4 regions of the Salimicrobium jeotgali genome follow, and region 3 is predicted to be linked to each of the others. Evidence: riboswitches for the same ligand, from Rfam matches in the RefSeq annotation. Region 3 holds a riboswitch; each other region holds the start of a gene.
What was found. A riboswitch is a leader RNA that binds a small molecule or an ion and turns the genes downstream of it on or off. The one in region 3 is predicted to bind cobalamin.

Region 1: another riboswitch for cobalamin. It lies ahead of AAV35_RS06065 (DUF4430 domain-containing protein); the one in region 3 lies ahead of mmgD (citrate synthase).
Region 2: another riboswitch for cobalamin. It lies ahead of AAV35_RS08965 (acyl-CoA thioesterase); the one in region 3 lies ahead of mmgD (citrate synthase).
Region 4: another riboswitch for cobalamin. It lies ahead of AAV35_RS12070 (ribonucleoside-diphosphate reductase subunit alpha); the one in region 3 lies ahead of mmgD (citrate synthase).

Annotation. Positions count from the first base shown of each region.
Region 1 covers NZ_CP011361.2:1,211,060-1,219,157, reverse strand. Annotated here, with positions in the region: gene AAV35_RS06090 (CPBP family intramembrane glutamic endopeptidase) at 1-393, opposite strand, end outside; gene AAV35_RS06085 (RecQ family ATP-dependent DNA helicase) at 383-1,882, opposite strand; gene AAV35_RS06080 (YpbB family protein) at 1,882-2,880, opposite strand; gene AAV35_RS06075 (ferredoxin) at 3,006-3,254, shown strand; gene AAV35_RS06070 (ECF transporter S component) at 3,308-3,820, opposite strand; gene AAV35_RS06065 (DUF4430 domain-containing protein) at 3,827-4,231, opposite strand; cobalamin riboswitch at 4,372-4,540, opposite strand; gene AAV35_RS06060 (ATP-binding protein) at 4,565-6,328, opposite strand; gene AAV35_RS06055 (response regulator transcription factor) at 6,328-7,044, opposite strand; gene ccsB (c-type cytochrome biogenesis protein CcsB) at 7,206-8,098, opposite strand, start outside.
Region 2 covers NZ_CP011361.2:1,789,877-1,797,974, forward strand. Annotated here, with positions in the region: gene AAV35_RS08955 (carbohydrate kinase) at 1-29, opposite strand, end outside; gene AAV35_RS08960 (peroxiredoxin) at 227-901, shown strand; gene AAV35_RS08965 (acyl-CoA thioesterase) at 952-1,425, opposite strand; cobalamin riboswitch at 1,614-1,790, opposite strand; gene AAV35_RS08970 (ZIP family metal transporter) at 1,939-2,679, opposite strand; gene AAV35_RS08975 (hypothetical protein) at 2,949-3,128, shown strand; gene AAV35_RS08980 (YueI family protein) at 3,171-3,641, opposite strand; gene rpoN (RNA polymerase factor sigma-54) at 3,857-5,104, shown strand; gene ppdK (pyruvate, phosphate dikinase) at 5,368-8,040, shown strand.
Region 3 covers NZ_CP011361.2:761,492-769,589, forward strand. Annotated here, with positions in the region: gene AAV35_RS03775 (ABC transporter permease subunit) at 1-677, shown strand, start outside; gene AAV35_RS03780 (ABC transporter permease subunit) at 677-1,702, shown strand; gene AAV35_RS14690 (helix-turn-helix domain-containing protein) at 2,391-2,726, opposite strand; gene prpB (methylisocitrate lyase) at 2,944-3,864, opposite strand; gene AAV35_RS03800 (bifunctional 2-methylcitrate dehydratase/aconitate hydratase) at 3,887-5,329, opposite strand; gene mmgD (citrate synthase) at 5,398-6,513, opposite strand; cobalamin riboswitch at 6,937-7,137, opposite strand; gene AAV35_RS03810 (DUF2207 domain-containing protein) at 7,594-8,098, shown strand, end outside.
Region 4 covers NZ_CP011361.2:2,394,185-2,402,282, forward strand. Annotated here, with positions in the region: gene AAV35_RS12030 (aldehyde dehydrogenase family protein) at 1-283, opposite strand, end outside; gene AAV35_RS12035 (cation diffusion facilitator family transporter) at 436-1,329, shown strand; gene AAV35_RS12040 (ArsR/SmtB family transcription factor) at 1,322-1,615, shown strand; gene AAV35_RS12045 (GNAT family N-acetyltransferase) at 1,630-2,136, shown strand; gene AAV35_RS12050 (pyridoxamine 5'-phosphate oxidase family protein) at 2,180-2,605, opposite strand; gene AAV35_RS12055 (carbonic anhydrase) at 2,764-3,138, shown strand; gene AAV35_RS14635 (hypothetical protein) at 3,164-3,289, shown strand; gene AAV35_RS12060 (DMT family transporter) at 3,441-4,343, shown strand; gene AAV35_RS12065 (class I SAM-dependent methyltransferase) at 4,288-4,977, opposite strand; cobalamin riboswitch at 5,058-5,234, shown strand; gene AAV35_RS12070 (ribonucleoside-diphosphate reductase subunit alpha) at 5,367-7,553, shown strand.

The DNA of each region.
Region 1 (8,098 bases), 450 kb from region 3:
AAGGAGACTCGCCGGTACGAAACCGGTCAGCGGCTGGAGTACTCCCCGAAACAGCATTTCTTCACTGAACGCAATAACTGCAGTCAGGAGGAGTATCGCCGGTACCGGAAGTCCTTCGAATAATTTCCTGTTGATCCCGCCGTCATCATAGTGTTGCTCCGGTACGGTCTTCATCGTTATCCCATCGAACCCTACTATCAAAATCGCAGGTACAATCGCATATACTACCCAGTCCTTAATGTTGAATCCCCACTGAGCAGTCCAGTGTTCCCGGAAATCCAGAAAAACAGAACTGACCGCTAAAGCGATGACCATCAGCAATCCTTGAGTGATGAGCACATGTCTCATCAATTCTTTTGAAGACATCTGTCTGATTATCTTATTATTGTCCATATGAACTCCTGGCATGGAATATGTTGTAGAGGCGTTCTTCCCAGAGAGGAAGACCCTGCCGTTCTTTTACGCTTTCGTAGGTCACCTGAAAGATTTCCGGGTGACAGTGGTCGCAGCATTTTTGGTGCGGAGTCTGGAAGCCTTCCTGAAAATGCCTGTACAGGTCTTTTCTTCGGCAGCCGGGCGTGTTTATTACCTCCATCATATGAATGAGGTGATTCTGTTTCTGTTCGGTCCTGAGAAGCTGCCGTTCTTTCAGCTTATCAGCAGTTTCTCTTACAGTCGCCTGCAGAGAAAAGTCTTTGTCGCCGGCATTTGCAATGAGGAAATTGTACTGGGACTCGGATAATTCAAGATGTATGCAATCCTCATAGGCAGGCGTCTTTTTATTCGTGTAGCAGAACCGGAGAAAAGCGTCTATCTGTTCATGGGAAGGAAGCTCGGACTGTATAAACATTTGCGGCAGTCTCTCATCCCCCGGTGCATACAGCAGCAAACTTGTACATTCTTCCCCGTCTCTCCCTGCCCTTCCGATTTCCTGTATAAACGATTCTATTCTTGGGGGTAAATGGTAATGGATGACGATACGGATGTCAGGTTTGTCGATCCCCATTCCGAAAGCGCTCGTGCAACAGACGATGTCCAGTTCATTATTCATGAACTGCTGCTGGACGAGCTGCCTGTCCACAGGATCCATCCCACCATGATAAAAGGCGATGCGTCCGAGACTGTTAGCTTTCAATTCCAGCGAAACTTTTTCGGCCATCTGCCTGCTTGAAAAATAAATCATCGATGGCGCTTTTTGACGACTCAAAAAATCGATGAGAAAACTTCTTTTTTCCTGATCATTTTCAATTCTGGCCACGCTCAGCTGGATATTCGGCTTATCCATCGGATAAATGAGTTTACAGGCTTCCGTCCGGCCAAGTTGAAACAGAATGTCCTCCTGCACTTCAGGTGTCGCCGTTGCGCTCAAAGCCAGCACGGGAGGTTCCCCCAGATCACTGATCACCTGATGAAGTTTCAAGTAATCCGTCCGGAATTCATGTCCCCATTGAGAGATGCAGTGAGCTTCATCCACCACGAACAGGGAAATGGTCTCACGCTTCAGAAGTGATTTCATTTTCGGCATCTGCAGCATCTCCGGAGAAATGTAAAGAAGATCCAGTTTCCGTAAATTACCGCTTATCTTTCTCTTCTGTTGGGGGGAAAGGAAACTGTGCAGGGCAGCCACCCGCTTCATCCCTTTCGCCTTCACCTGTTTAACCTGATCGATCATGAGCGATATCAGCGGGGAAACGACGATCGTCAGTCCCGGAAGGATAAGGGATGGTAGCTGATAGCACAAAGATTTTCCACTGCCGGTTGGTAAAATGGCCAGGGTGTCCATACCGTGCAGTGCATTCTCTATAACATTTTCCTGGCCCGGTCGAAACTCACTGAATTTAAATTGGTCTTCCAGCACTTTTTTAACGTTGATCGGTTCCATTATCCCTGTCCTTTCTGGAGCTTAGCAAGTACTATTCTTATCTGGAAATATGAATAGTCCCCGTTCAGTTGCTCCCGGATTACCTTCAGACGTTTTGTATTCGTCTTTCGGACTGCGGCCGCAATATCCCGGGCTCCTTCCCGGCTTATAAAAGCGTCGGTGTTACGGGCCGGATCAACAAGCACGGCTTCAACGAGGTGGTCCTCGATTGTACTCGGTTGCAATTGCCTTATTTTCGCGACTTTTTCGATCGATCCGAATTTGTTGTACAACTCAATGGATTTTCCCGAGGAGGAAGTGAACGCCTCTTTTTTCATGAGATCTTCTGTCAATTTATACAGGTAGCAGGAAGAATCCGAAGAAACTTCAGAAAACATGTAATAATACATATTCGTTAAGTAGAGAGGGATGTCCCATACAGGTTCGCCATTTTCCTCCGCTAGCTGGCTATATGTCCAGCCGGTTCTGTCCCCGCCTGTAAGTCGTCTTACGAACATCTCTTTCTCCATATCGGAAAATGGGGTGAGCAGCGTACGCAATTCCTTGTATAGAATAGGCGCATCCTCGTCCAGCACCGCTTTTCGTTCACTGTAAAATTTTCTTGCCCAGTTCTGTACCGGGCCTTTATCTACAATGGGCAAGTACCCGGTGTGTCTGTACACAGCATTACTGATAATCTGAATCCATAGCAGCAGCCTGTTCCTGAACTCTTCGACCGCTTCGGAATACTCCAGCCCCGAAAAGTAAAGAGGTATACGTGTTTCTTCGATAGATCCTTCACCGTAAGCAGTGACGCTCATCCTCCCATGGTCATGCCAGACTGTTTTGCCTTCTTTGTACAACTCGTGGAGTGCATAATCCAGCGTCTCTCTTTGCAGACCGGGATAGACTCCGTAATATCCTTCTATACCATATACTTTTGCGTCCTGAAATGTCTGGGAAGACTTCTTCCCCCGCAACAGATGGTAGACGCCCGAGACGGTGCGTTCAGCATTCATCTTACTAAGACAATCTAACAGTATATATGTAAACATAAGGAATTCCTTTCGAATGATATAGTTGAATTCGATACAGATAGAACGTAGACTTGAAGGAGAGATACTATAGAAAGAAGGTATTACTTATGAAGCTTTATTCGATCGTGGATAAAGATACATGTATCGCCTGCGGTGCGTGCGGAATGGCTGCCCCGGAACTATACAACTATGACGATGAAGGGCTTGCCTATTTCCTGCCGGACGATAATCAGGGAAACACACCTATCGCGGAGGAATTGGAACTTGACGCCGAAGATGCTTACGAGGGGTGCCCGACCGGGTCCATCAAACTTGCAAACTCCAATTTTAATGGAAGTATACCAGAGGAAGACTGATAAACAAAAGAAGGTGCTCCCGGCACCTTCTTTTATTATACCATTTATTATTTTCAGCTGGCGAGCTGTGCACGCCGCTCATATTTGATGAATAACTTTTCGAATACAGAATAGAAAACCAGAATAAACACGAAATTCGACGCAGCATGCATCAGGTCAAAAGGAATTCCGGCAAGGTAGTATCCCCAGAATGTCTGGGAGATCGCCCGCATTGTAAATGCCATCACCACTCCAAAAAACAGCCCTGACAATAAGCCGTAAACGCTTAATCCTAATACAGGTAGTCTCGGTAAGAATTTACCGAGCAGCCCGGCTCCTATACCTATAAGTCCCCAGGCTGTCACCTGCCACACTGTCCATATCCCCATACCAAGCACCATATTCGTCAAAAAAGTGGTCAGAAAAGCAGTGATCACTGCCGCCAGCGGTCCGAGCCAAAAGCCGGTCAGAATAATTATAGCTGTTACCGGCTGGGCATTCGGAATAGCGGCAAAAGCTATCCTTCCCACCACGGCCACTGCTGCAAGCATGGTTATCAAAGTTAATTTATACGTATTCCACTGCATTTATGATCATTCCCAGGACTGGAAATCAAAATGTATTTCGTCCCCGTCCTCGATTTCATACTCAGCAGCGCCTACTTTTGCTTCTTCGCCGTTCACGTCATAGACCCAGGCCTTTTTCTCTCCTTCTTCAGCGGATATGCCTTCAATGCCATTAATTAATCCGTCTTTTTCTTCCACCTCAAAATTTTCTTCCATAGCATCCATCAGTACCGTACCTTCTTCAACTGTTATATCTTTTTCTTTCACCTGTTCTTCACCCTGGTTTTTCGTCAGCTCCACGGTAGCTTCAATTTCCTGGGAAGACTGGCTTCCCCCCTCTTGACTTTCCGATGTTTCACTTTCCGCCTGACATCCTGTAAGCAATACGAGTGTCAAAGCTACTACTCCTGCATAATTCCTCAATTTTTCCATGCGACTTCACCCTTTCTTCAAGTTTTAGAAGAAAAAGCATCGGAACAACCTGCCATAAAAAAGCCCCGTCCATAAAGGACGGGCTTGAGATATCGACATACATTGATAGTCCAGGTCATCTCAAACGCTCAATCCTCGAAGCAATGAATCCTTCACAGACAGGTTTACTGGCTTATGTCATCCTACTCAGATACCTTCCCGTGGCGAACTTTCACCACAGTGGATTTTATCGTTTCGTTACATTTACAGTTGCGAGGACAGCTCCGGATTCGCACCGGATTCCCTAAAACCTGTGAAAATTATTCAATTAATTATAACATTACATGAATCGTTCTATTTTGGCAAGTTCTCTACGGGCAGATATATATAGAACGTAGTTCCTTCCCCTTCTTTACTCTGGACGGAGATTTTCCCTTTATGGGCCTCTACGATATTCTTCGCAATAGCAAGACCCAGTCCCGTTCCCTGCTTCTCTTCGGAAGGAGACCGTTTCCTGGACTTATCTCCTTTATAGAAGCGTTCAAAGATGAACGGAAGATCCTCCTCCGGAATACCTGCGCCTGTATCTTCCACTTTTATTTCAAAGTGGTCCTCCCCTCCGTGAAGGTGAACATGTACAGAACCGTTTTCCGCTGTATGACGGATAGCGTTATCCAGAAGGTTCGTTACCACCTGCTCTATACGGTCAGAATCTATGGACACTGTACCTGCCGGAAGGCCGGATCTTTCATGAAGGAGTTTTACACCGGTTTCCTCTGCCACTCCCTGGAATTTATTCACTATACGATCAAGAAAAAGATTCACGTCCACTGGCTCTTTATGCAACTGAATGTTCCCGGATTCCATTCTGGCAAGGTCAAGCAGTTCGTTTACAAGACGACCCATCCGCTCGGATTCTTCCAGAATAATCTGAGCCAGCTCATTTTTCTCTTCTTTCGTAGTTGCTACTTCATCGACGATCGCTTCGCTGTATCCACGCATCATGGAAATAGGAGTGCGGAGTTCATGAGAAACGTTTGCAAGGAAATCCTTGCGCAGTTTATCGAGCCTTCGTTCTTCCGTCATATCCCTGAGTACAGCCACTACTCCTCTAATGGTAGTGTTGCTATAAAGAGGGGTCATGATAATCACCCAGTTCCTCCCCTGGACAGTGACTTCCGTCATGGCTTCCCTCTCTTCGGTGATGACAGATTCGAACAGTTCATGCAGGGGCGAAGGCAGTTCTTCCTCTTCCAGCCCCTCCTCATATCTCCACGACTGTAACAGCTGTTTCGCAGGAGGGTTAGTTACCAGTATTTTCCTTTTGTGGTTTAAGGTGATCACTCCGTCGGCCATGGATTTCAAAACGCCCGATAGCTGTTCTTTCTCCTGATTCAGCGCATCGATATTCTGCTTAAGCTGACGGCCCATCCGGTTGAATGCAATGGCCAGTTCTCCTATTTCGTCGTGAGTAATAATGGGTATCTTGGTATGGAACTCGCCTTCCGACAGCTCAAACGCCCCTTTACGCATTTTCATAAGAGGTGCTGTAATACGCGTCGATAAGAAAAAAGCGAAAATCGTAGTCAATACTATAGCTATACCGGCACCGAGAAAGACAGTTTTAGTCGTCTGCTGGGTCGTTTCTTCCACAGAATCCAGGGGTTTGTAGACGAATACAGCTCCGCTGTCTCCCGAGAGGGGGGAACCGACGGCCAAAAACTTCCTTCCGTCAGCCGAAGCCACTTTTTTCACTTCCGTTCCCCCGGATATTACCCGTGCCAGCTCTTCATCCTGTTCAAACCACTGTTTCTGAAGTTCTTTGAAGTCACCGCTATCACTTTCCGCTTTCCAGGACTGCCCGTTTCCACGAACGACAAGAACGTGGCTCGAAGCTGATTTCACGGTGTCTGTAGTACTTAGGATAATATCCTGCCGTTGTTCACTGTCTATAAGCGTCGACACTACCGTAGCGGTACGGAGCATTTCTTCTTCAGCTTTATTCACATGAAAGTTCTCGAAAAATTGAAGCAGCAGTACCGTCAGAATGATAAGAACGAAACAGACAAGGAGCAAAATGGTAAACCACAGTTTTACTACTACACTGCGCCAGAACATCAATCGTTATTTACCACGAACTTGTATCCTACACCCCACACGGTAGCAATCATACCGGCCGATTCTGCCGATACTTTACTCAGTTTTTCCCTGAGTCTTTTGACGTGGGTGTCCACAGTTCTCAGATCCCCGAAAAATTCGTACTTCCACACTTCCTTCAACAACTGTTCCCGGTCGAAAACTTTATTAGGACGTTCAGCCATATACAGCAGCAGCTCATATTCTTTAGGCGTAAGCGGAACTTCTTTTCCTTGAGCCGTCACTTTATGAGCATCATTGTCAATGGTGAGATGAGGGAAAACGATAATATTTCTCGCCTCGGTATCCGTGTTCAGAAACTTCGTACTTGATGCTCTGCGCAGCAGAGCTTTAACTCTCAACACGACTTCACGCGGGCTGAAGGGTTTTACTATGTAGTCATCCGCTCCCGTTTCAAATCCTTCCACGCGATTCGCTTCCTCTCCTTTGGCCGTAAGCATGATAACCGGTGTCGCTTTTTTCTCACGCAGGGCTTTACAGACCTCGATACCGTCCATACCCGGAAGCATCAGATCCAGTAAAATCACGTCGTAATTATTCTGCAGAGCCTTTTGAAGAGCGCGCTCTCCGTCCTCGGCTTCTTCAATGGTATAATCTTCCCTTTCAAGGTACATTTTCACAAGTCTTCTGATACGTTCTTCATCATCCACCACTAAAATTCTGGCTCCCTGATCCATCGGAATCCCTCCTCAAATTGAATTAGAATCGCTGCAGGGCACCCGGGCTTCCGCCGGATGAATGCAGTATTTCTTTGAAAATCCGCATACTCGCTCCCATGTCCAATCATAATAAAAAGAATGTTAAAAGAAAAGACAGGAGTTTGTCCCCTGTCTAAACGTTATGCGTAAGAATGTAGGCCGGAAATGATCAGGTTGACCGCCAGCAGGTTGAACATAATGATGGCGAAACCTATAACGGCAAGCCAGGCAGAACGTTCTCCTTCCCAGCCCCGCGTAAGCCTCAAATGCAGAAATGCTGCATAGAAAAGCCAGGTTATCAGGGCCCACACTTCTTTCGGGTCCCATCCCCAGAATCTGTCCCAGGCTTCCTGAGCCCAAATAGAAGCGAATATGATTGCTCCCAGGGTAAATACAGGAAAGCCTATAGCAACGGAACGGTAAGAAACTTCATCCACCAGTCTTGGACTCGCACTTTTCAGTAAAGGCTGAATGGATTTAGCGATCCTTTTTCTCAGTATTAACCTTAAGAGACCGTAAATCACAAGTCCTGCCAAAAACGACCATATAATCGTGTTGAATTTAACCGGAGCATTCACTCCCTGCATCCAGCCCGGAGTCTCGAACAACGGTCCGAAAGCACCTTCTGTAACCAGCTCTCCACCGTTCGGCCCGGCTATCGCAGGCATTTCGTAAGTAATTTCCGTCATCTGTTCATTGACAGGTGCTTCGAATACCGTTTTATAGTCTGCAGCACCAAAACCGGAGGCCACCACTATGTACCCGAGTACACTCATAAGTGCGAACAGGACGAACTCCAGCCACCTTGTCCGTTTCGTAGCTTTTTCCTGATTTACCTGGCGAATGAGATAAATCAGGCCGGCAGCAAAACTGATGGCAAGGATTGCCTGTCCGAGAGCTGCAGTCGTCACGTGGATATATAGCCAGTGAGACTTGAGCGAAGGCACGAGAGGACTGATTTCAGTCGGGAACATGCTGGCATATGCAATGACCAGAAGAGCCACCGGCAAAGCGAAAAGACCGAGCAGCGTAA
Region 2 (8,098 bases), 1.0 Mb from region 3:
AATTCCAAAATACGCTGGTCTTTCAACACAAACGACCCTTCCTTCACCAAATTTATTTACTTAACATTATACCATACCTTCTCTTAGGAAAAGGGGGTACAAATATCCCCCTTACCCCGTTTGGCGGTATTGCCTCACGTACTATGTGGTTTAATGAAAAACTGAACGGGAAATAAAAACAGAGGACCGTTCAGGACGGACGGAATATGTAACAGGAGGGATTTGAATGATGGAAGAGCAGCATAATACAGAAGAACAGAAACACTATGGCTTGCCGCGTATCGGTGAAAAAGCCCCTGACTTCACTGCTCAGACGACACACGGAGAGCTTTCTCTCGATGATTACGAAGGAAAATGGTTCGTTCTATTTTCCCATCCGGCAGATTTTACACCTGTATGCACGACAGAATTCGTAGCGTTTCAGGGGATTTATGATCAGTTGCGGGAAATGAACACAGAACTCCTCGGACTGAGTGTGGACAGCATCACTTCCCATATTGCCTGGATACGGAATATTGAAGAAAATTTCGATACGAAAATCGAGTTCCCGGTAATCGCCGACCTTGATAAACAGGTGGCTACCAAGTTCGGTATGATTATGCCGGAAAGCAGCGGTACTGAAGCTTCCCGTGCCGTTTTTGTGATTGATGACAAAGGAACAATCCGTTCTCTCATATATTATCCGCTCACTACCGGCCGGAATATGGGTGAAATCGTACGGCTCGTCGAGGCTCTCAGAACTACCGACAAACACGGAGTTTCCACTCCGGCTGACTGGACGAAAGGAAACAAAGTTGTCGCATCTCCTCCAAAAACAGTTGAAGATGCCCGCGCAAGAGAAAACGACGATTCCTATGAGTGTGTAGACTGGTACTTCTGCAAAAAAGACTTAAAAGAATAATGTTCATAAATAATACGGGGCCCTCAGCGGGTCCCGTATTGTCATGCGGTTCAGGTTCGCAGCTCAGCTTTTTCTTCCCGCTGTTTCTTTCTCGCGGCAGCCGTTCTGTTCAGTTCTTTCTCTTCTTCCGTTTCCGGAATGACGTGGGGGACTGGTTTCGGGCGCCCTTCTTCGTCCATTGCCACCATTGTAAGAAATGATTCGGTCGTCATTTTCTGCTCTCCACTGAGCAGATCATCTGCGAATACTTTCACATACACTTCCATAGAAGTCCGACCTGTCTTCGTTACACAGGCTTCAATCGTCAGAGCTTCTCCCACTCTGGCAGTAGATATGAAATTCACGGAGTCGATCGAAGCCGTCACTACGATAGCATTGGAGTGTTTCATTGCGGTAAGGGCAGCAACTTCGTCGATATATGCAAGGACTTTCCCTCCGAAAATCGTTCCAAGATGGTTAGTGTCCGGGGGAAATATAAGTCTTGTCTGGGTTACTTTTGAACAACGTACAGGTATCTGATCCATCGTTTCTTCCTCCTCTTTTATCGCTGCGATAACGACCACAGGAAAGGTCTCTTTTCACCTTGACTCCATTAAAATACCTTCCCGTCAGCTAGCAGGAAGGCGGATAAGAAAGTATCGACGGTCCAGGCCCGTATCGGCGTCCCGGTTTAAGATATTTCACGTAACATCCTCCTATTCTCCCGTAGGATTTCATGTTCTTTCCGGTGGCAGGTCTCCTGACTCAGGTTCCTCACTCTGTACGCCTTCCCGTCTTTTTCAGACAGTGGATTGATACGAAGCTCCCCTTTACAGTGGCGGGACCGTGCCGGATTCTACCGGGCTTCCCTTTTAACACAGATGTTGTGACCACCGGACGTATTCAGTTGTTGAGGGGAGATCCCCTCCCTTCCACTATCCTGCAAACGATTCGATCTGTCAATCAGCATTCCCGCTTTTCGATTCTCGACTCTCCATGAAATTTGTGCATAAAAAAAGAGAGATGTGTTCAGACATCTCCTCTTTTTTTTATAATCCTTAACCGAGCGCAACATCTAGCGTCATCATAAGGGCGAAACCGAACATTAGACTCATAGAAGCAATGTTGACATTCCCCTTTTCATGGGAGCCCGGGATAATTTCTTTAGCTACCACGAAAATCATGGCTCCAGCCGCAAAGCTTAAGGCGTAAGGCAGGACCGGTTCTATAATTATAACGGCAGCCGCCCCCACTACTGCGGAAATAGGTTCTACCATTCCGGAAAACTGTCCAAACATGAAACTTTTCTTTTTCTTCATACCTTCCCGGTAAAGAGGCATGGAAACTGCCGCTCCTTCCGGGAAGTTCTGTATACCGATACCAATCGCAAGAGCTATCGCTCCACCGAGAGCCGCACCGGACCCGTCCGAAGCTACAGCACCGAAAGCCACACCAACCGCTAATCCTTCCGGGATATTGTGGAGGGTCATCGAGAACATCAGCAGTGCCGTACGACTCTTCGCTCTTTTATTTTTAATGTCGTACATGTACTTATCGAGGTCTACAAATGGTATGACACGATCGATAAAGAGAAGCAGAAACCCACCGAGAAGAAAACCTACGACAGCAGGAAACCAGGAGGGCAGCGGACCTTCCGCCCCTCTCTCTATAGCCGGAGCGAGCAGCGACCAGTAACTGGCTGCAATCATGACTCCTCCTGCGAACGCGAGCATACTGTCCAGAAACTTTTGACTCGATCCTTTTATTAAGAAAACGAGGGCTGCTCCGAGAGCAGTCATCCCCCAAGTGAATAAAGATCCCAGCAAAGCCAGAATCACGGGATTTATATTACCTAATTGTTCAAAAATATTCCTCACCTCATCATTTTTGCCCTCAGGCAAATTTTATCGATATGGTTATTCTACTTTTTTTGTTTCCCCGAGTCAACTTTTAATGTGCAATTCTTTTTGTTTAATGGCTTTACTTGCGGCACGTTTGAAATTTCCTTTATTTTGTCTTAAGATAAAACTCCTACTGTTGCCTCCCTCCTTTAGAGAGGAGGCATGTAATGAAAAACTATGAAATAGGCAGCCGCGTCCATGATCATTGTCTGAACTGTTTCAGTAACGAACAGAAAGTCGTCGAAGTTGTTTCCAAAGAATTCACTGATAGAGTTGTGGAAACTCTCTGGCTTCAATGTATAAACTGCGGAAAGCTTCACAGTCGTCTGGTCCAGCACGATTACTGACTAAGACAACACAAACGCCGAGGTTGAATAACCTCGGCGTTTTCATTTGATTGGTTTGAACAGTTTCTTCAATAATTCTCTCATTCCTTTTTTCTGCTTTGTTTTCTCTTTCTTTGCAGATGTACCAGTGTCCACTTTTATCTCTTCTTTTTCCAAAGGATAATCCACGGTTAAAACAGCTCCGATTTCCGTTTCTTTCTGCTGATCCGATACGGATTTTGTATGCACACCGTACTTACGGGCGAGCCGGGAATAAGGTTTTCGAAACCTGTAACTTATTTTCCCGTTCAAAAGTAGCGTTGCCCTGTCATAACTCCTCATTTCTTTTTCAAGTTCCGCCATACCTTTTTTCTGCATCACCTGACTTTTCGTCAACACAAGAACGATTCGTTCACGAAGAGTACCGAGATATCTCCTGCGTTCCCCCGGTTTTGTTTCCGGAGTCCCGTATATACCTTCCTGCACGTAGTCTTCAACTTCTCTTTTCCTCATTGTCTTCACCTCAATCTTCATTTATTGGGACATCCTCTGTATAAGTGAATAATAAGTCGTCGCACATACTCTTTGCAAAACTTCGGCACCGGACGGGAATATTGTCTCCTGCAATTCACCCGTAAATAAACGAGCCTGCCTGTTTTCTAATGACCGTTTATATGAAATAATGAAAACGATTTCAAATAAGCGACCGTCCTTTAAAAAGTACAGAAATAGAAACGGAGAGAGGACAAATGAAGCTCCACTTAGAAATGAAACAGACCAATCAGCTGAAAATGACACCTCAATTGCAGCAGTCCCTGCACCTGTTGCAAATGTCCTCCCAGGATCTTAGGGAATATATTGAACAGGAAGCCATGGAGAATCCGTGGATTGATCTGCGGGAGCCTTCCTATGCCGATCCCCCTCCCGGTGACTGGAGTAATTTCCCTTTATACAAATACGAACCGGAGCCTTGTCTTCACGATTATTTACTGCAACAGCTCCCTTTTCTCCCCTGTAACGAGAAGGAAAAAAAGCTGATAAGACACTTCATTTTTCATCTGGATGACAATGGCTATCTACAGGAATCATCAGATGACCTTGCTGTGGAATACAAAATTACTGAAACGTCCGTCGAAAATTGCCTCACTCTGCTGCAAACGCTGGAACCCGCCGGTATCGGAGCTCGTACATTGCAGGAATGTTTATCACTGCAGGCGCGTCGCTTTTTTCCGGAAGACAGGGAACTTTCCATTCTCATTTCCCGGTACCTCCCTTATGCTGCCGAAGAGCCCGCACGTCTCAAGACTCTATTGAATCTCGATTGGAGGCAGCTGGACCTGTGTCTCGACCGGCTGAAATCCCTTCATCCTAAACCCGGGCTTGCGATCGGGTCTGCGCGGTCAGACGTTCTCATTCCCGACATCTATATCACGAAAGAGGACGACTACCATATTTCTTTGAACCGGCAGATCGTGCCGGAACTGAATATGAATGAGGAATACAAACAAATGATGAAGGCTCATAAAGAAGCCGTTTCTTTTCTTAAAGAGAAATACAGAACCTTTCAGTGGCTCAAAAAAAGTGTGGAACAGAGACAATGGACAATACTGGCAATCGCTGAAGAAGTTTTCCGGTGTCAGCCAACGATGGTTTCCGAGGGCACCAGGTCCCTGTCCCCGCTCACGAGGAAAGAAGTTGCCAGCCGGCTCGGCATTCATGAATCTACGGTGAGCAGAGCTGTTCGCAACAAAGTGATACAAACGCCCTCAGGAACTTTTTATCTGGAGGAGTTTTTTCCTTCCCGGACGAAATTGGGCTCGTCCTCAGCCGCAATTAAAAGCAGCCTCCAGCAATTCATAGTAAAAGAAGACCCTCTCCGCCCTCTTTCCGATCAGAAACTGGTACATCTGCTGGTAAGGGACGGATATCACGTTTCCAGGCGGACGGTAGCGAAATATCGTGAACTGTTGAATATCCCCCCTTCTGTCAAAAGGTAAAAAAATTCACTAACCTGTCAGTAATAGGAATTAAGAAATATCTCACCATTATTTTCTGTATAAAAATAGTTTACGCACCGGATCCTGGGAGGAATCCGGTGTTTTTTTAATATTGTAATCTGCAATAATTAGTGATACTATAATTTGTATTAGTATGACACAATTTAATAAAAATACTTATTAGTGTGTCATAATCACCACGACAAACTTTCACTATGCATAGCTTATCTGTAATTCCATATTATCAGGAGGTATCGTTGACGATGGAACAGAAATTTGTATTTATGTTCGACCATGAGAAGGCAGTCGGAAAAAAAATGCTGGGAGGAAAAGGCGCGAATCTTGCTGAAATGACCCGTCTCGGCTTGCCCGTCCCCTACGGTTTCACTGTTACCACGGAAGCCTGTAACGCTTACTACGAAGCGGGCGAACAGCTTTCGGAGGCGGCAACGTTGCAAATCAAAAGATCTATGGAAAAGCTGGAAAAAAGGACCGGAAAATCCCTCGGAGACACGAACAATCCTCTGCTCGTCTCTGTACGTTCCGGAGCCGTTCATTCTATGCCGGGAATGATGGATACCGTTCTGAATCTCGGGATGAATGACGAGACAGTGAAAGCAATTGCAGACCTTACTCATAATCCAAGATTCGCTTATGACTCCTATAGACGATTTATTCAGATGTTTGGAGATGTTGTGCTCGGGCTGGATAATTCTTTGTATGAGAATCACCTTGAAAACTACCGCATGTCCAGCGGCTACACCTCTGATGTACAGATGACTGCCGAGGACTGGAAAGAGATTATCGAAGCGTACAAAAAAATCACCAGGGAAGCTGCAGGGCGCACTTTCCCCCAGGATCCTTACGAACAGCTTTTTTTAAGTATCCGCGCTGTGTTCGATTCATGGAATAATAAGCGTGCAGTTCTGTACCGTCGTCTGCACAATATTCCGGGTCATCTGGGGACTGCGGTGAACGTGCAAAGCATGGTGTTTGGAAACATGGGAAATGATTCCGGTACCGGCGTAGCTTTTACCCGCAACCCGTCCACCGGTGAGTCTGATTTGTATGGAGAGTATTTGATTAACGCCCAGGGAGAGGATGTAGTAGCAGGAATTCGCACCCCGCAGCCGATAAATGAACTTAAGAGAGAAATGCCTGATTTGTACGGTGAACTGGTGAAAATGTGCAATCTCCTTGAGAAGCATTACAAAAATATGCAGGACATCGAATTTACCATAGAAAACGGTGCACTCTTCTTCCTGCAGACGAGAAATGGAAAAAGGACAGCACAGTCGGCTGTGCGGATAGCAGTAGATATGGTTAACGAAGGAATAGTAAGCGAAGAGGAAGCACTTCTACTCGTGGACCCTGATCAGCTCAGTCAGCTGCTGCACGAACACATTGATCCCGAACATACGTCACAGAAGCTGGTCACCGGATTGCCTGCTTCCCCCGGCGCCGCTACGGGAGAAGTCGTTTTCGATGCGGACAAAGCCGAACTTCTGAGTAACGAAGGGAGAAATGTCATCCTTGTGAGGCCGGAAACGACTCCGGAAGATATTCATGGTATTGTCGCTGCCAAAGCTACCGTTACCAGTCGCGGAGGGATGACCAGTCATGCCGCTGTTGTGGCCCGCGGTATGGGTAAAGCCTGTATATGCGGCTGCGGGTCGATAAATATCGATCTTGAAACCGGCCGATTCACCGTTGCAGAAACTATCGTGGAAGAAGGAGATGTCATTACGGTAGACGGGGCGTCCGGAGATATTTATCTCGGTGAAATCGCAACCATCGAGCCGGAGATGTCTGCTGTATTCCGGAAGCTTCTCGGCTGGGCAGACAACACTTCCACTCTCGGCGTGCGGACGAATGCCGATACGCCCGAGGACGTACGAAAAGCTGTGGAACTCGGAGCGGAAGGAGTCGGGCTCTGTCGTACGGAACATATGTTCATGGACCCTGAACGGCTCCCTGCCGTACAGAGAATGATTCTTGCGGAAAATAAAGAAGAACGGACTAAAGCTCTTGAAAAATTACTTCCTATGCAGCAGCAGGATTTCGAACGTATTTTCGAAACCCTTCGCGGGCGTCCGATCACTATACGTCTGCTGGACCCGCCGCTCCACGAATTCCTTCCCAATGTCGAGGAGCTGCTAGTCGATATTACGCGTCTGGAGCTTACAGATCCGGAAAGTGCAGAACTTGAAAGAAAGCAGAAGCTTCTCCGATCCGTACGTCTGCTCGAGGAATCCAATCCGATGCTCGGGTTAAGGGGGTGCCGCCTCGGTATGGTGCATCCCGAAATATACGAAATGCAGATCACAGCCTTGTTCCAGGCTATGACAGGTGTGCTGAGTAAAGGTATCGATGTAAATCCCGAAATCATGATTCCTCTTGTCAGTCACGTGGCAGAGCTCCGGGAAACGAGCGGGCTTGTGCATAAAGTGGCCAAGGAAATCGGCGGGAGGAACGGAATTTCCCTAAATTATCTCACCGGCACGATGATTGAGACACCAAGAGCTGCATTAACTGCTGATGAAATCGCTTCGGAAGCCGATTTCTTCTCATTTGGAACGAACGATTTAACGCAGACGACTTTCGGCTTCAGCAGGGATGATGCAGAAGGTAAATTTCTGCAATACTATATTGAGAATGGAACCCTCCCCGATAACCCGTTCATGAAGCTCGATCAGGAAGGGGTAGGTAAACTGGTGGAGTCAGGAGTGACGCTCGGTAAACAGACGAATCCTCAGTTAAAAACCGGGATATGCGGAGAACATGGCGGTGACAAAGATGCGATCCGATTCTGTTTCGACAAAGGTCTCGATTATGTAAGCTGTTCCCCGTTCCGCGTCCCGGCCGCACGCCTTGCCGCTGCCCAGTCTGCTCTTGGCAGCAGACAGGAACGCAAATCGGTACTGCAGCCCGGCTGAGGAGAATAAACAGAAGAAATTTTTTAATAACATGACTACTGCCGGCAGAATATAGATT
Region 3 (8,098 bases):
AGGAGAGAAGTCTGTTTCCTATTATATTTAAAGCTTTTGCGAGTTCTTTGACAGTATTGGGAATAGCTCTCGTCATTTCTTTCTCCCTGGCTGTTCTCGGTACATTTATATTGTGGCGCGCACCAAAAAAGATTTACCAGCTGTGCTTATCTATCACCTCCCTTCTGCAAAGCATACCGGACGTCGTGTTCGTCATTTCTTCCCAGATGTTTCTCGTGTGGCTGTATATACAAACAGGTACCACTTTCATAAAACTTGCGGGTGCGGGAGAAGAAGAAGCTGTGCTAGCGCCGGCTCTGGTCCTGTCGATTCTTCCGACTATTTACTTTTTTCAGTCGATGCTCAGTCTTGTGGAGGAGGAAAAAGAAAAACCATACTATGAAATGGCTGTAAGTAAAGGGCTGCCGAAAACATTCATACTGCTAACCCATATTATGAGGAATATGCTCGTGCGTCTGTCTTATCAGGCGAAATTCCTGCTCAGTATTATGATCAGTAACCTGCTTATCGTGGAATATCTTTTCGAGAATTTCGGAATGGCTTCTTTTCTTCTCACTTACTCGCAACCTCCTGTATTTTTCGTTACAGCTCTATTATTCTTTGTTCCTATTTATCTTTTCTTGAAAGGGATTGAACTGTCCCTGTACTTTTTTACGAGGGAGGAGGTCTCCCTGTGATGAAAAGATTAGTTAAACAGTCGTTATTCCTATGGGGATTCGGATTTATAATAATTATGCTGGCAGGCAGCTTGATACACGCTCATTTTTTCGATTCTTACGTACGTCACACTCCTTTTCTTACGAACGGGCAGGGGGAGATGGTCGGGCCTCCCTTCGCCCCCTTCGAACACTCGATTTTGGGAACGGATATGAACGGTAATCATATCGTTTATTATATATTAAAAGGAGCTAAATATACGATTCTGGGTGTCTTTTCTATAGGGTTACTCAGCTTCGCTCTGGCTTTCCTGATCGGCATTCCTCTCGGGTTCAAAAATAAAGGCAAATCAAAAATCATCGAAAACATGCTTTCCGCTTTATATTTCATTCCTGTTTCCGTTATTGCCTACAATTTTCTCAGGCCGTTATTATTGGAGCCAATCTCCGGGTTCCCGACGACGCTCGGGTTTCGGTTAGGGACAGAGGTACTGGTTATCGGTATTTTGTTGACACCTCCTGCAGCCATTTACATAGCGAACGAGACGAGCACACTTTTAAAGCAAGAGTACATCACGACAAGCAGGTCGCTCGGAGCGGGATCGTTTCATCTGTTCCGTTCCCATCTTCTTCCGTATCTGAAAGAACGGCTCGTTACACTGTTCATGAGACAGAATATCCAGGCTGTTCTCGTTATGAGCCATCTCGGCGTATTTGAACTTTTTTTCGGAGGAACGAAAGCAGAATTCGGATTAGCGGCCGGGCGTCCGGTGCCCGTCACGTATGAATGGGCTTCCATGGTAGGTATGTATTTTCGTACACTGCAAACGAACGTATACTGGCTCGTAGGTATACCACTCCTTTTTCTCGTGTTGTTTGTTCTTGCTTTAGCCGGTATGAGCCGTGCGGTTAATAATATTATGCGGGAGGATGAAAGGATAATTTGTTTAAAGGATAATAATAAGCGATCACTAAGTGCAGACATAGATGATTTCACCATTGTTGAAAATTCTTCCAAATCCGAACAAAGAGGGGATGAGTTATAAAATATGTGTGACGATATTAATGGAAAACGATTAAAAAGCCTCAAGCTCTAGTAGTGGCCCCTAAAAGTTAGGGTTTTCATTAGGAAACCAGCTAATTTTGCTTTTACGCGTTCATAGTTGTAGTACTCTATGTATCCCTCGAGCTTTTTTCAAGCCCTTCATAAGAAACCGGTTTTCGCCTGTAATATATTTCCTATTGGAGAATTCCAAAGAAATTCTTCATCGCCGCATTATTTGCGCAGTTCGCTTTTCTGAACATACTCTGGAAGATACGATGTTTCTTTAACGTTTCCCCATTTGCGGTATTGGTAATGCCAAACTTGATCGGAGTGGATGGTTGTCCGGTATTCAGCTTCCGTTTCGATGGTTTCCAACGCTTCCTTTAACGACTTTAACACAACACCCAGGATCGGTCGTTTGAATATACCGAAAGAAATAATCTCTACATGCTTTGTTCGGATCTTCCTCGTAGACATGCTTCCTCTGGTAATGATAGGTGGCTTCAGGAATGCCTACTTTTCGTAACACGTCTTTTACTTTGAATCCTTCCTGTTTGAGTTCGAACACCAGCGCTGCTTGTGCTTTCCGAGATAGGCATTCGGATTCTCCTGAAAAGCTTTGACCTTTTTTAGATAAGAATTCTCCAGACGCAAAAGTTCATTTTCACGTTCTGAATGTTCTTCACGAGTCAAGGATTTTTCGGTTTTGGGCGACGTTTTTTTAGGTTTTTTGACATAGAAGGCCGCCCTTTCGCTTTTCCCCGGAGACCTTCGACCCCTTCCTTGTTAAATATGCGGGTCCAGTTCGCAATTAACGAAGAGTTGTTCACATGGAAGGCGATCGCCGTCTCCTGAAGAGAAGCTCCTGTCTTTTTCCTAAAGTGTAATACATCCAGCTTGAATTGGACAGGATAGACTTGTTTGGAGCGCTTCCTTTTCAATCCTTCTTCCCCGAACGTTTGATACGCCTGGACCCAACGTCTTATTGGAGTTTTATCAGGAAGAGCGTATCTTTTGCCCAACAACGTGTACCCTAGAGAACCTTCATTACCACATTTACCTTAAATGCTTTACTATAATTGGACATAAAAACACCCCGGAAGTTAGATTTTCACTCTAACTTCCGAGGTGCGCTACCTCTATGAGACTTTTTGATAGTTTGTGACTTATATCGTATATCCTTAAAAATGGTAATATGCAGAATTTTTAACACTCAAGATTCAAACAGGATATCTACATGAGTCACTTATGCTCTTTTCCCATTTGCGGTAAGATGGTTTTTGCTACTTTTTCATCTAATTCTTCATATTCATAATATTTAATGGTTTTATACAACTCTTCCCGTGATTGCATATCTTCAAGCAATCTTTTTTGAGTACCGTGTTCCATAATTTCACTGAAAACACGTTCATAAGCTTTGGCTGCCACACGTAAGGAGGTGACTGGATATATAACCATATCCATGCCTAATGCCTGAAAGTCTTTTCCCGAGAAATACGGGGTTTTGCCGAACTCAGTCATGTTTGCAAGTAACGGCCCGTCGATAACCGAAGAAACGTAACGGAAATCATCTTCACTCGTCAAAGCTTCCGGGAAAATAGCGTCAGCTCCGGATTCTAAATACCGGTTTGCACGCTCCGCGGCTTTATCCAACCCTTCTACTGATTTAGCATCGGTGCGCGCGACTATTATGAGCGTCGGGGCGACTTCTCTGATTATGCGGATCTTTTGCATCATTTCCTCTGTATCAATCAGTTTTTTTCCATTCAGATGCCCGCATTTCTTCGGTAGAAGCTGGTCCTCTATCTGAACTGCCGCTACTCCTGCTTCTACCATCTCTCTGGCGGCTCTGGCCACATTAATGACACCACCATAGCCAGTGTCAATATCGACTAGCAGAGGCAAATCAGAAGCGCGTATGAGTTCTTGTGATTTCTGTGCCATTTCATTCGAATAAATGAGGCCGAGATCCGGGAGGGACTGGCTGGCTGTATAAGCTGCTCCTGATAAGTATAGTGCTTGGAATCCGATATCTTTTGCAATCTTGGCGGACATTCCATCATGAGCTCCGGGAATCTTCATTATTTCTTCCTGAAGCATCATTCGGCGGAACGAATCTGCTCGTTCCGATTGAGTAGACTTAGGTTCGACGATCCATGACATTGTCATTTCCTCCTAGCGTGGTTTATATTCTGAATTGGTCCATGAACTTATTGACGCTTGTTTCCTTAAGTCTTTCATAATCACTGCAAAGATTGTAAATTTGTTTCACTTGGCGTTTTGAGAAGCAGACGGTGAGATTGTCATGAAATTTATTCAGCAACAAAGGCAGTCCTTCATCGCGACGGCGCCGGTGGCCGATCGGGTATTCAATCGCCACATTATCTGTAGAGCTGCCATCTTTGAAGAACACTTGTATTGCATTGGCAATAGAACGTTTATCCGGGTCGAGATAGTCTTTACTGTACTGTTCGTTTTCAACGGTAACCATCAACTCCCGCAAATGATCAATAGCAGGGTTTTCAGCTACGCTATCTTCGTAGTGGTCTGCAGTGAGGGTCCCGTAAAGCAAACCGATAGCTGTAATGTATTGCAAGCAGTGATCCCGGTCTGCCGGGTTGTGGAGGGGACCTTGTTTATCAATGATGCGGATGGCGGATTCGTGGGTTGTAATCACTACCTGTTTAATGTCCGCTATTCTATCTTTGACTTGCTCATGCAGAGCAATAGCCGATTCAGCTGCCGTCTGGGCATGAAATTCGGCGGGGAAGGAAATTTTGAACAGTATGTTTTCCATGACATATGAATTGAAAGATCGACTCAAAGTCAGTTCTTTTCCACTGAACAGAACGTCCTGGAATCCCCAGCCAGGGGCGGAAAGGGCAGTTTGATATCCCATTTCACCATTCATTGTCATCAGAGCTAAACGAACTCCACGAGCGGTCGCGTCTCCGGCTGCCCAGGATTTTCTCGATCCCGTATTGGGTGCGTGTCGATATGTACGAAGACTGGAGTTATCGATCCATGCTTGAGACACTGCATTTATAACATCTTTTTTGTCGCCTCCCAGCATAGCAGTCACTACAGCTGTGGTTGCAACTTTGACGTAAAGTACATGATCGAGACCTTCCCGATTCAAACTGTTTTCGAGCGCCAGGATACCTTGAATTTCATGAGCTTTCACTATATTTTCCAGTATAACATGCATGTTAAGGGAGTCGTTCCCTTCTGATAATCGTGTTCGACTGATGTAATCGGATATTGCCAATATGCCTCCTATATTATCAGAGGGGTGTCCCCACTCAGCGGCCAGCCAGGTATCATTATAATCAAGCCAGCGGATCATACATCCAATATTGAAAGCTGCATGGACCGGGTCCAGTTCATAAGAGGTGCCTGGCACACGTGACCCATTCGGAACTATTGTACCTGGAACAATCGGCCCTAGATGTTTTGTACACTCCGGATAGCGCAGGGCTAAAAATCCACAGCCCAGAGTATCTATTAATACATAGTGAGCAGTCTCCAGTGCTTCTTGACTATCTATTTCCCCTTCCACTGCATATTCAGCAATCTTCTCCAACACTTGATCTGTGGCTGGTGTTCTATTTTTGGTGATTTCCTTCATTGAATTCTCCGCCTTTCATTGTAATGATAAGATTTCAATATTCCGAATAGCCGGGATGGCCTTATTTTTTATGGATGCAGATTCCGTGGTCCCGTATAAAGTACCCTTGGTCTGAATAATTTATTGGTGTTATACTGCTCTGCTACGTGAGCACACAACCCGAGGGTGCGGGCTGCAAAGAATATGGGGGTGTATAAATCGATTGGAATACCCAACAAATAATAAACAGGAGCTGCATAGTAATCCAGGTTCGGGTAAAGGCCTTTTTCTTCTTTCATTACGCTTTCTCCTACTTCACACATTTCAAATAGGTCCTCCCGGTTTTTATCCACCGAAAGCTCACGTAAGGATTCTTTCATTAAGGCAGCCCTTGGATCCATTTTTTTCATATAAACCCTGTGACCGAAACCCATGATTTTCTCTTTTCGATTTAACTTATCATAAAGAAGAAGACGAAATCCTTCTGAGGTTTTTCCTTCTACAAGCATTTGCATTACTGCTTCATTTGCTCCACCATGGAGGTTTCCTTTCAAAGAAGCCACAGCTCCTGTGAGTGCCCCGTAAATATCGGCATTCGTCGAAGCGATGACCCGTGCTGTGAAGGTTGAATTTGGCATCTCATGTTCACTGTACATCATTAGTGACTGATCAAAATAAGCTACTTCCCGGGTAGTGGGTTCTTTCCCTGTAATCATATACAGAAAGTTAGCGCTGTAAGATAACTCCTTTTTCGGTTCGATTGCAGATTCCTTATGAAGAATATGATAGCTGTTGGCTACGATGTTTGAAATTTTAGCTAATAGTTTCACAGCAATATTATTGATAGTATCCTCTTGACGCTTGTCTATATCCTTGTCATATCCGGCTAAGGCCGAAATTCCTGTTCTTAGTGCATCCATCGGGTGAGTATCCTCCGGGAGTTTTTTGAATAGGGAAAAGAAAGAGTCAGGAAGAGTATATTCCTTTTTCATTTCCTCTTCGAGAGAATTGCGTTCCTGTTCATCAGGAAGTGATCCACGTAACAAAAGTTGAACTAAGTCAATGTACTCTTTACTATTGGCAAGTTCAATCAGTTCATATCCGCGGATGACGATTTCTTCCGCATCAACATCCAAATAGGAAAGCTCAGTTTCAGTTGCAACAACACCATCTAAACCTGGCGTGTACGTTGAATATTTTGTCATAGAAAGCCTCTCCTTTTAGTAAACGTTTTCAAAAATGCTCGTGTTCTTGAAAAGAACGACTCTTATCCGAAAATATCTTTTCGAATAAGGCGATAGGCTTGTTCAAGGTTTTTATAGGCCTCATTCTCTTCATCCCCTTTAGGAATCTCCGACTTTAACCATTCATAGGTTTCACTTAAAGTAGCGACTTCCAATGAATATAAGCGGTTCATAATACACGTTCGAAAAAGATCTAAATAATGCTGAGTAGATTTAACCAAACAGAACACCTCTGATCCAGTAAAAATAAAACCAATAAAAAAACAACTTCTTGAAAGAAGTTGTTAAGTTGAGCTACCTATTGATAGGATACAGGTATTATACTTTGACATACCTATCCCTGCTTATCCGCTCGGACTTAACACCTCCTATCCTCGTAGGTACTGATGTTCGCTGAAACAGGCAGGTCTCCTGGCTTATGATCATCGATCCCTGAATCCTTCCCACTCTTATTATCCTTAAGAGCAGTGGTATCTCCAGTTCACTATCAAATACAGTTGCGGGACAGCATCGGATTAACACCGATTTCCCTTTTAAGCGAATAAGAGTCAAGGACTTATTCGCACCTGATTCAGAATTAGTATTCAATTGTAACATCTATACTATAGCAAATATTTTTTCAATTAACAATTATTTCTAATGAATATCCTTGATTTAAAATTAAATCAAGGACTCTGTACTGCATAGTAATCATAAATGAGAAGTTTTTCTGCTCACAAAAATCGGGAATTATTTTTCTCATCGATGATTATTTTAATAGTGAATTAAATCCGAAGCAGGAACACCTAGAATTATTGAACCTGTTCATTGAGGACTATTGTTGTAATGGTAAGCGTAAGTAGGGGCTGCTATTTCACTAATGAAATTATCAAGTAACGAGGCGGAAGGTTTCATTTGAATGAAAAAGGTTAGAGAAAGAATAAAATATGAAACATTTCAAATCTAGAGGTATAGGGAACTTTTGAGAATCACTCTATTTGATCACTTGAAACCTTTCAGTGCTCATAACCGTAGGAAGTAGGAAGAGAGCGAGGGGAAACCATGAAAAAAATCATACTCATGCTGAGCTTACTGATATTTATTTTTCCTATGCATGCGTTCGCGGTGGAATACGACATTGAGAAAACTGCTATTACGGCAGAACTGCAGGAAGATGGAACGGTACACGTGGAAGAGCGGCATACGTATCAATTCGAAGGAGAGTTCAGTGGAATATCAAGAACGCTCATACCTAAAGACAATGCAGTGATCGAAGATGTGAAGGCTTTTGAACAGGGGAAAGAACTCGAAGTGGAACAGGAGGATGAATTGTATAAAGTTCATCGTTCCGGTGAAGACGAAACAGTATCGGTCAGGCTTACCTACTCTATAAAGGGAGGAGTGGAAGTATATTCGGATGTTGCCCAGTTCTACTGGCCGTTTTTTGACAGCAGTAACGAATCGGATTATGAAAATATGACGATTACGGTTGTACCACCGGAGCCGTCCGAAGCAAAAGCGGCTTATGGTTATGATGCCGCTTATCATACCGTAGACAGCGGTTCCG
Region 4 (8,098 bases), 1.1 Mb from region 3:
TGCTTCCGGCTTCCGTGATCAGCCACTCCACGATTTCTTCTTTTCTTTCTTTGACCAGATCGATCCATTTCAAAAAAATGTCCCGCTTCTCTGCAGGAGTTTTCTCTTTCCACTGCTGTTGGGCCTGTGCTGCAGCTTTGTAGGCTTTATCCAGATCTCCGGCACTTGCGGACGGAATAGTTGCAATTACTTCATCATTGTAAGGGTTTTTATTTTCAATAGTTTTGTCGCTCGAACCTTTGACCCATTCTCCATTTATATATTGATTAGTGTATGTCTTCATAATTGTTATCTCCTCCGTAAACATATTCAGTCTGTTTATTCACTTTTATAGATACTCTCAAACATCCCCCCTGGGATGAGCAGCTGGAACGTTTGTATGATCCGTAATGTATGTTACTATATGAACATATAGTCATATAAGGAGGCACCTCAATGTCACACCACCACCATCATCATGAGACCACCGGAAATATTAAGGTCGCTTTTTTCCTTAACTTTTTCTTTACGATCATAGAACTGATCGGTGGTCTTCTCACAAACAGTATCGCTATCATCTCGGATGCTCTGCACGACCTGGGGGACTCTCTTTCGCTTGGTCTCGCCTGGTTTCTTCAGAGATACTCGAATAAGGACCAGTCAAACAACTATTCTTTCGGTTATAAACGCTTTTCCCTGCTGGCGGCCCTGACTAACAGTGTCGTACTGATCACGGGCTCTATTTTCATCCTGACGGAAGCCGTACCGAGGCTGTGGAATCCGGAGACACCGAGTACCCTCGGAATGATAGGTCTCGCCGTCCTCGGTATCATCGTTAACGGTGCAGCTGTCTTCCGGCTCCGTGGCGGAGATTCCATGAACCAGAAGGTGATGTCATGGCACATGCTCGAAGACGTTCTCGGCTGGGCAGCCGTGCTGGTCGTCGGAATTGTAATGACTTTCTTCGACCTGCCTATCCTGGACCCGCTTGCTTCCATCGGTATTACGCTGTTCATCCTTTACAACATCGTAATCAATCTTATCAAAACGATGCGACTTTTCCTTGAAGCAGTACCGGAATCAGTGGACTTTGACAGGATAACTAGAGAGATCCGCAACGTTCCCGAAGTCAAATCCGCCCATCATACCCATCTGTGGTCTTTGGACGGGGAAAACCATGCCTTTTCCACTCACGCTGTAGTAGCTGCGGAAGCGACGAAGGAGGAAGTGTGCAGGGCGAAAAAAGCGATCACTTCCATCCTTGAAGATATCCGGCTGGATCACATTACCATTGAAATAGAATACGAAGATGAACTATGCAGTATGGCTGAGGAGGATGAGTATGAGTGAATCTGTCACACAAGAGACGATACAGAAAACGGCCGACACTTTTAAAGTGCTTTCCGATCCGACGAGGATCCGGATCCTGCATTATCTCTGTCAGAAAGAAGCCTCGGTCTCCGACATAGCTTCCGGGCTCGACCTGAAACAGTCTACAGTTTCTCATCAGCTGCGCACCCTCAAGCTCTACCGGCTGGTGACACATCGCCGGGAAGGGACAAGTATTTACTATACGTTCAAAGACGATCACGTTATGCAGACGCTTGAACAGATGATCGACCATATTGAAGAATGACAGGGGAGATGAGTATGGAATTCAGAAAAGCAGCCGCGGAAGACGTCGCAGAAATCATGCCTATTATACAGGAAGCCCAGCAGCAGTTCCGGGAACGGAACATCAGCCAGTGGACGAACGGTTATCCCGATGAAGCAACTATATCGGAAGACATCGGGCTCGGAGAAAGTTACGTACTTACTCAATCCGGAGTTATTATAGCGAGTACAGTCATCTCTCCCCGTGAGGAAATGACTTACCGTACCATTTACGAGGGGGAATGGATGAGCCGGGGAGACTATCTCGTCATACACCGGCTTGCAGTGAAGAACGATATGAAAAAACAGGGCCTTGCCTCTCTTCTGTTAAAAGAGACAGAAAAGATGGCCCGTGACCGTGCTATTCCGAGCGTGAAAGTGGATACGCATGAACGGAACGTACCGATGCAGCAACTGCTTCTGAGCCACGGCTATACCTACTGCGGAGTTATTTATTTAACGGAAGGCAGCAAACGGCTGGCCTACGAAAAACTGGTGCAATAAAAATCAAAAAAGCGCGACGACAAAGTCGCCGCACGCATTTTCTTTACATATCCAGCTGTTGTGGAGTTTCATCACTTTCATTCATGAGGCGGATCGTTTCAGGAAAAATCTCAAGTACGATGTAGTCGGGATCTTCTTTTCCGCCGAGCCAATGTTTCATATGGTCGTTCCACACGCGGTCCTTGATGTCCTGGTCATCACGAATGTTGGCCTGACCCTGGATTTCAAGGAATCCGTCTCCGTAGCCTTCCCCTTCATATCCGAGAAGGATGTGGACGAACGGGTTCTCGTCGATTTCTTCCGCTTTGTACGTCTCTCTGTCCGTCGGAGTGAATAACGTCAGATTCTCGTCGTGCTGAAACGTCATATAACGGGTATGAGGCTTATTATTTTTAACAGTGGCCAGCGTACCTACATTATTATCCTTCATAATACTACTGATATGCTGTTTCAATTCTTCCTGGTTCATATTACATTCCCCTTTCGACTGCTTTGAATTCTTTACCCACTATTACCTTTCTCCTTTCTTTCTAAACTTTGGAAATTCGCGGGAGTTTTTTTTCGTCAAAAAATTCGCTATAATTAAATGGCAATCGGGTAAACGTTATAAACAAGGAGGAATTATCAATGTCATTTGCTACTTCAATTAACTGTATGGACGGCAGAGTCCAGCTTCCGGTCATCAACTGGATGAAAGATACATACGGGGTGGAATACATCGATATGATTACGGAAGCCGGTCCCAACAAGGTCCTGCTCGAAGGCAGTGCCGGTCAGCTTGAAGAGATTAAGAAAAAAGTTCTTGTTTCTACAGAGAAACATGGATCAGGAACAATCACAATCGCGGGGCATCACGACTGCGCCGGGAATCCGGCGGACCGCTCTCAGAAGGAAAAAGAAATAAAACGCGCCGTGGAACTGATTGAAACGTGGGACCTCGGAGCCGAAGTCGTCGGCCTTTATGTTAACGAAAACTGGGAAGTGGAAGTCGTAACTGAGTAACTCTTATCCAAAAAGGAGGGGTATTGTGGAAGAATTCGTCGGCTACTGCGCTTCCTGCGGAAAAGAAGTTTATTGTAAGGACGGATTCCTGGACGGCATCGTTACGGAAGATAAACAGCTGTACTGCTTTACGTGCGGAGAAGACAAATAAAATACCGTCCTCTGTTTCAAGAACCTCCGATGAGCAATTCATCAGAGGTTCTTTTAAGTGACCGGCGGTTTTCCGAATCCTTATTCTCATAACTGTAACGAACTGGTAAGATGGAAAGAACTATTATTTATTAGCGCGGGAGGCGGTTACCATGAGCAGAAACATGTCTATGATCTCCATCGCAGCCGGGGCTGCTCTGTGGGGGATTATCGGTCTGTTCGTCACATTTCTGTACGACTACGGCTTCACGCCTGTCCAGGTGGTGGCCGTCCGGGTAAGCAGTGCCGCTCTGCTGCTGCTCATTTATACATATTTTAACGGGAAGAAAGACCTCCGGATTAACTGGAAAGACAGTCACTATTTTATCGGCACCGGTATCATCAGCATCGTGTTCTTCAATCTCTGTCTATTTATAGCTATGGAGGAAACTTCCATAGCTGTCGCTGTTACCCTGTTGTACACCGCCCCCGCCTTCGTTACGATATTCTCCCGGTTCCTGTTCGGAGAACTGTTTACCGGGAACAAAATTCTCGCACTCGCCATCACGCTCATCGGCTGCTCACTCGTCGTCGGACTGATTCCGTTTTCCGGTTTCAGCCTTTCCCTGTATGGAGTACTGGCAGGGCTCGGGTCCGGATTCTTTTATGCGTTGTACAGCATATTTGCAACGTATGCCCTGCGGAAGTATTCCTCGGTAACGGTGACGGTGTATACATTCGTATTCGCAAGTATAGCCATTCTCCCATTCGCCGGACTTGGTGATATAAAAAGCACTTTCACTCTTCCCGCTGTCTGGCTGAATATCGGCGGCATAGGTCTCTTTTCCACCACTCTTGCCTTCCTGCTGTACACGAAAGGGCTTGAGAAAATCGAGTCGAGCCGGGCTTCGATTATAGCCACCATCGAACCGGTGGCGGCCACGCTCCTAAGTTTTTTCGTGTTCCGCGAAATTCTGACTTCGTGGCAGCTGGCCGGTTTCATTCTTGTAGTAACAGCGGTCATCCTTGTTCAGAGACGTCCCCGTTCGCCTTTCGCAAAGCGAAAAGCGTCATGAAGGACACCGCCTGTTCCAGCATCGGCGTGGAGAGATTCTCCGGAGCTCCTTCTTTAGGTACGGAAGACATCCCCTCAACCGTCCACCCGTGAGTGCCGGCCAGACGTTCGAATTCCCATGGCATCATCGTATTGCATACGATGTCTTCCCCTTCAAGTCTCGGATAACTGTTACTTCTCGGACCGGCAGCAGGACCAAGAATACCTGCGACCATTATCCCTCCAGGCTTTACGACACGGTGGATTTCATTCAAGCCGTGCAGGGGTGATGCCACCCATTCCAGACAGTTGATGGCCATCACGCTGTCGAAGGTCGCATCTTCAAAAGGGAGTTCGGCAAGATCGGCCTGCTGGAAGTGGATACCGCTCCAGCGCTCTTTTGCCATTTCAATCATTTTCGACGAAATATCGATACCGGTCACCTCATACCCCGAGCGTCTCAGCATCTCGCTCCCCTCTCCATCGCCACATCCAATATCAAGAACCGTAGATCCTTCAGATACGAAGGACTGCATAAATGGAAGAACCGTTTTTCTGCTTCCTTCTTTCCACATTTTTTCACTTCTCTGACCCCAGTTTCCAGAAAAATTATCCCACTTCTCTTCCGCTTTCTCATGCCATCTTTTATCGATCATTATTTTTTCCTCCTTGTTATTTCATTTAATCTTATGTATGATAGAATCAATATATAGTAATTATATTTTAAAAAACACAATATATAGATCGAAAAACAGATGCTCACAGAGCTTAATAGGGAATCCGGTAAGAAACCGGAGCTGCCCCCGCAACTGTAAGTATCCGCGAAACAGCATCTCCACTGTAGATTACTACGGGAAGGGCTGGAGTAAGATCGGGTACGAGCCAGGAAACCTGTCTGTTTTTCATCGGAAAGTTTCACCTTTTTCGGGGTTGGAGAAGATGAAACGATGATGCGTACATATACCCGTATCATGGTTTCATCCGCTCCTGTCCAGGGGGCGGATTTTTTTATTTTTTATAAAGGTACTTGAAGGAGGACTTACTTATGTCAGCAACCGTAACAGCGGACTGGAAATATTGGCTCGAACAGCTTCAGAGCACGTTCCCTCATCTCGATTTTTCAAAAGTCTACCCGAAAATCACAGACGGCACTTCCGTCGTTCTGGAAACACTCGCGGAGATGGACGAAACCGAACCGGAATGGACCTATGTCGCCGCCCGGGCACATCTGGAGACGATGTACACCGAAGCGAAGAAAAACCGGCGGACGGAGAGTCCGTATACCGACCTTTACGGGCTGATGGAAGCTCTCGTCCAGGAAGGGATTTACGACCCGTCCCTGCTCACCCATTATACCAAAAAAGAAGTGGAGGAGCTTGAATCTCTGCTCGACCGGAACAAAGACCTCCAGTTTACTTACATCGGTCTGAAGACACTGGATGACCGCTATCTCGCAAAAATGAAAGATGGAAAAACGATGGAACTGCCTCAGGAAAGATGGTTGATCATTGCAATGAATCTTATGGCCGGGGAGAGCTCTTCCTCACGCCTTCATTACATCAAAGAGGCCTACTGGGCGCTCAGCAACCTTTACATGACTGTGGCCACACCGACTCTGGCGAACGCCGGGAAATCCCACGGCCAGCTCAGTTCCTGCTTTATCGAAACGGTGGACGACAGTCTGCAGTCGATCTATGACAGCAATACATCCATTGCGAATTTGAGCAAGCATGGCGGCGGTATAGGTGTCTATCTTGGCAAAATACGTTCGCGGGGCAGTGATATACGAGGCTTCAAAGGCGTCTCCTCCGGTATCCTCCCGTGGATGAAGCAACTGAATAATACGGCGGTTAGTGTCGACCAGCTCGGACAGAGGCAAGGAGCCGTCGCCGTCTACCTGGACGTCTGGCATAAAGATATCTTCTCTTTTCTCGACAGTCGCCTGAATAATGGAGACGAACGTCAGAGAACCCACGATCTGTTCACCGGAATTTCCGTGCCTGATCTTTTCATGGAAGCCGTCCGGGACAGACAGGACTGGTATTTGTTCGACCCTCACGAAGTGAGAACGAAGATGGGCTTCTCTCTGGAAGACTCTTTCGATGAACAAAAAGGGGAAGGGACGTTCCGCGACCGGTACGAAGCCTGCGTGCGTGAGCCGGAATTGTCCAAAGAGAAGGTGCCGGCCATTGACATTATGAAGCGCGTCATGATCGGACAGCTCGAAACCGGCACGCCGTATATGTTTTACCGGGATGAAGTGAACAGGAAGAACCCGAATAACCACGCAGGCATGATTTACTGCAGTAACCTGTGTACGGAAATAACCCAGAACCAGAGTGCCACGACTCAGACTGCCCAGTACACGGAAAACGGACAAATCATTACCGTGCACAACCCTGGAGACTTTGTCGTCTGCAACCTTTCGAGCATCAACCTCGGCAAAGCCGTACCGGCGAATGCTCTTGAAAGACTCGTTCCGATCCAGGTGCGGATGCTCGATAACGTTATCGAAGAGAATCACATCCCCGTGCTCGAAGCGGAACGGACAAACAAGCGCTACCGCGGCATCGGCCTTGGTACGTTCGGATGGGCTCATCTATTGGCACAGAATAAAATCGCCTGGGAGTCGGGGGAAGCCGTCCAGTACGCCGATGACCTTTACGAAAAAATCGCCTATCTGACTATCGGGGCGAGTGCTGAGCTCGCCGGGGAAAAAGGAAGTTATCCTCTGTTCGAAGGTTCCGACTGGGAAACAGGTTCCTTTTTCGAAAAACGCGGACTGGCATCAGACGAGTGGAAAACACTCGCTTCCAAGGTGAACAGGAACGGACTGAGAAACGGCTATCTTATGGCGGTCGCTCCGAACTCGAGCACTTCTCTTATTGCAGGAAGCTCTGCCAGTATCGATCCGATTTTCAAAAAATTCTATTCGGAGGAGAAAAAAGATTTCAAGATTCCTGTGACGGCACCGGATCTGAACCCGGAAAACTACTGGTACTATAAATCAGCCCATGACATCGACCAGCATACGAGCATTGCTCAGAATGCCCGGAGACAGAAGTATATCGATCAGTCCATATCATTTAACCTGTACGTACAAAATGACATCCAAGCCAAAGAATTGCTGAATCTTCACCTCGACGCCTGGGCTCAGGGATTGAAAACGACGTATTACACACGCTCCACCTCCGGCAGCACCTATGACGAATGCGAAAGCTGCTCTTCATAAACAAAAGCGGAACCACCCGTTCAGGAGTTCCGGGCTAAGTGGGAGATTCGTTTTTCAGGAGGCTTTTCCTGAAAAAGAAGCTACTGCTTAGACAGCGGACTCCTGGGTGGTGCAGCTGGCCAAACAAAAGCGGAGCCATTCGCTTAGAAGCTCTAAGATAAGCGGGCACTCCGGGGTTCGGATGAACTGTTCCGAACGAGGAGGGGCCACTTATCTTATGGGCTTTTGAATGGCGCAGCTGGATAAAACAAAAGCGGAAACTTCCGGGTAGAAGCGCTGACATAAGTCGGAAGCTTACTTTTCGGGTGTGGCCTTCCCCGAAAATAAGATTACGGCTTATGGCGGGAGCTTCTGGAAGTTGAAGCTGGAAAAACAAAAGCGGAGCCACCCGTTCAGGGGTTCCGGGCTAAGCGGGAGATTCGTTTTTCAGGGGACTTTTCCTGAAAAAGAAGCTACTGCTTAGACAGCGGACTCCTGGGTGGTGCAGCTGGCCAAATAAAAGCGGAGCCATTCGCTTAGAAGCTCTAAGATAAGCGGGCGCTCCG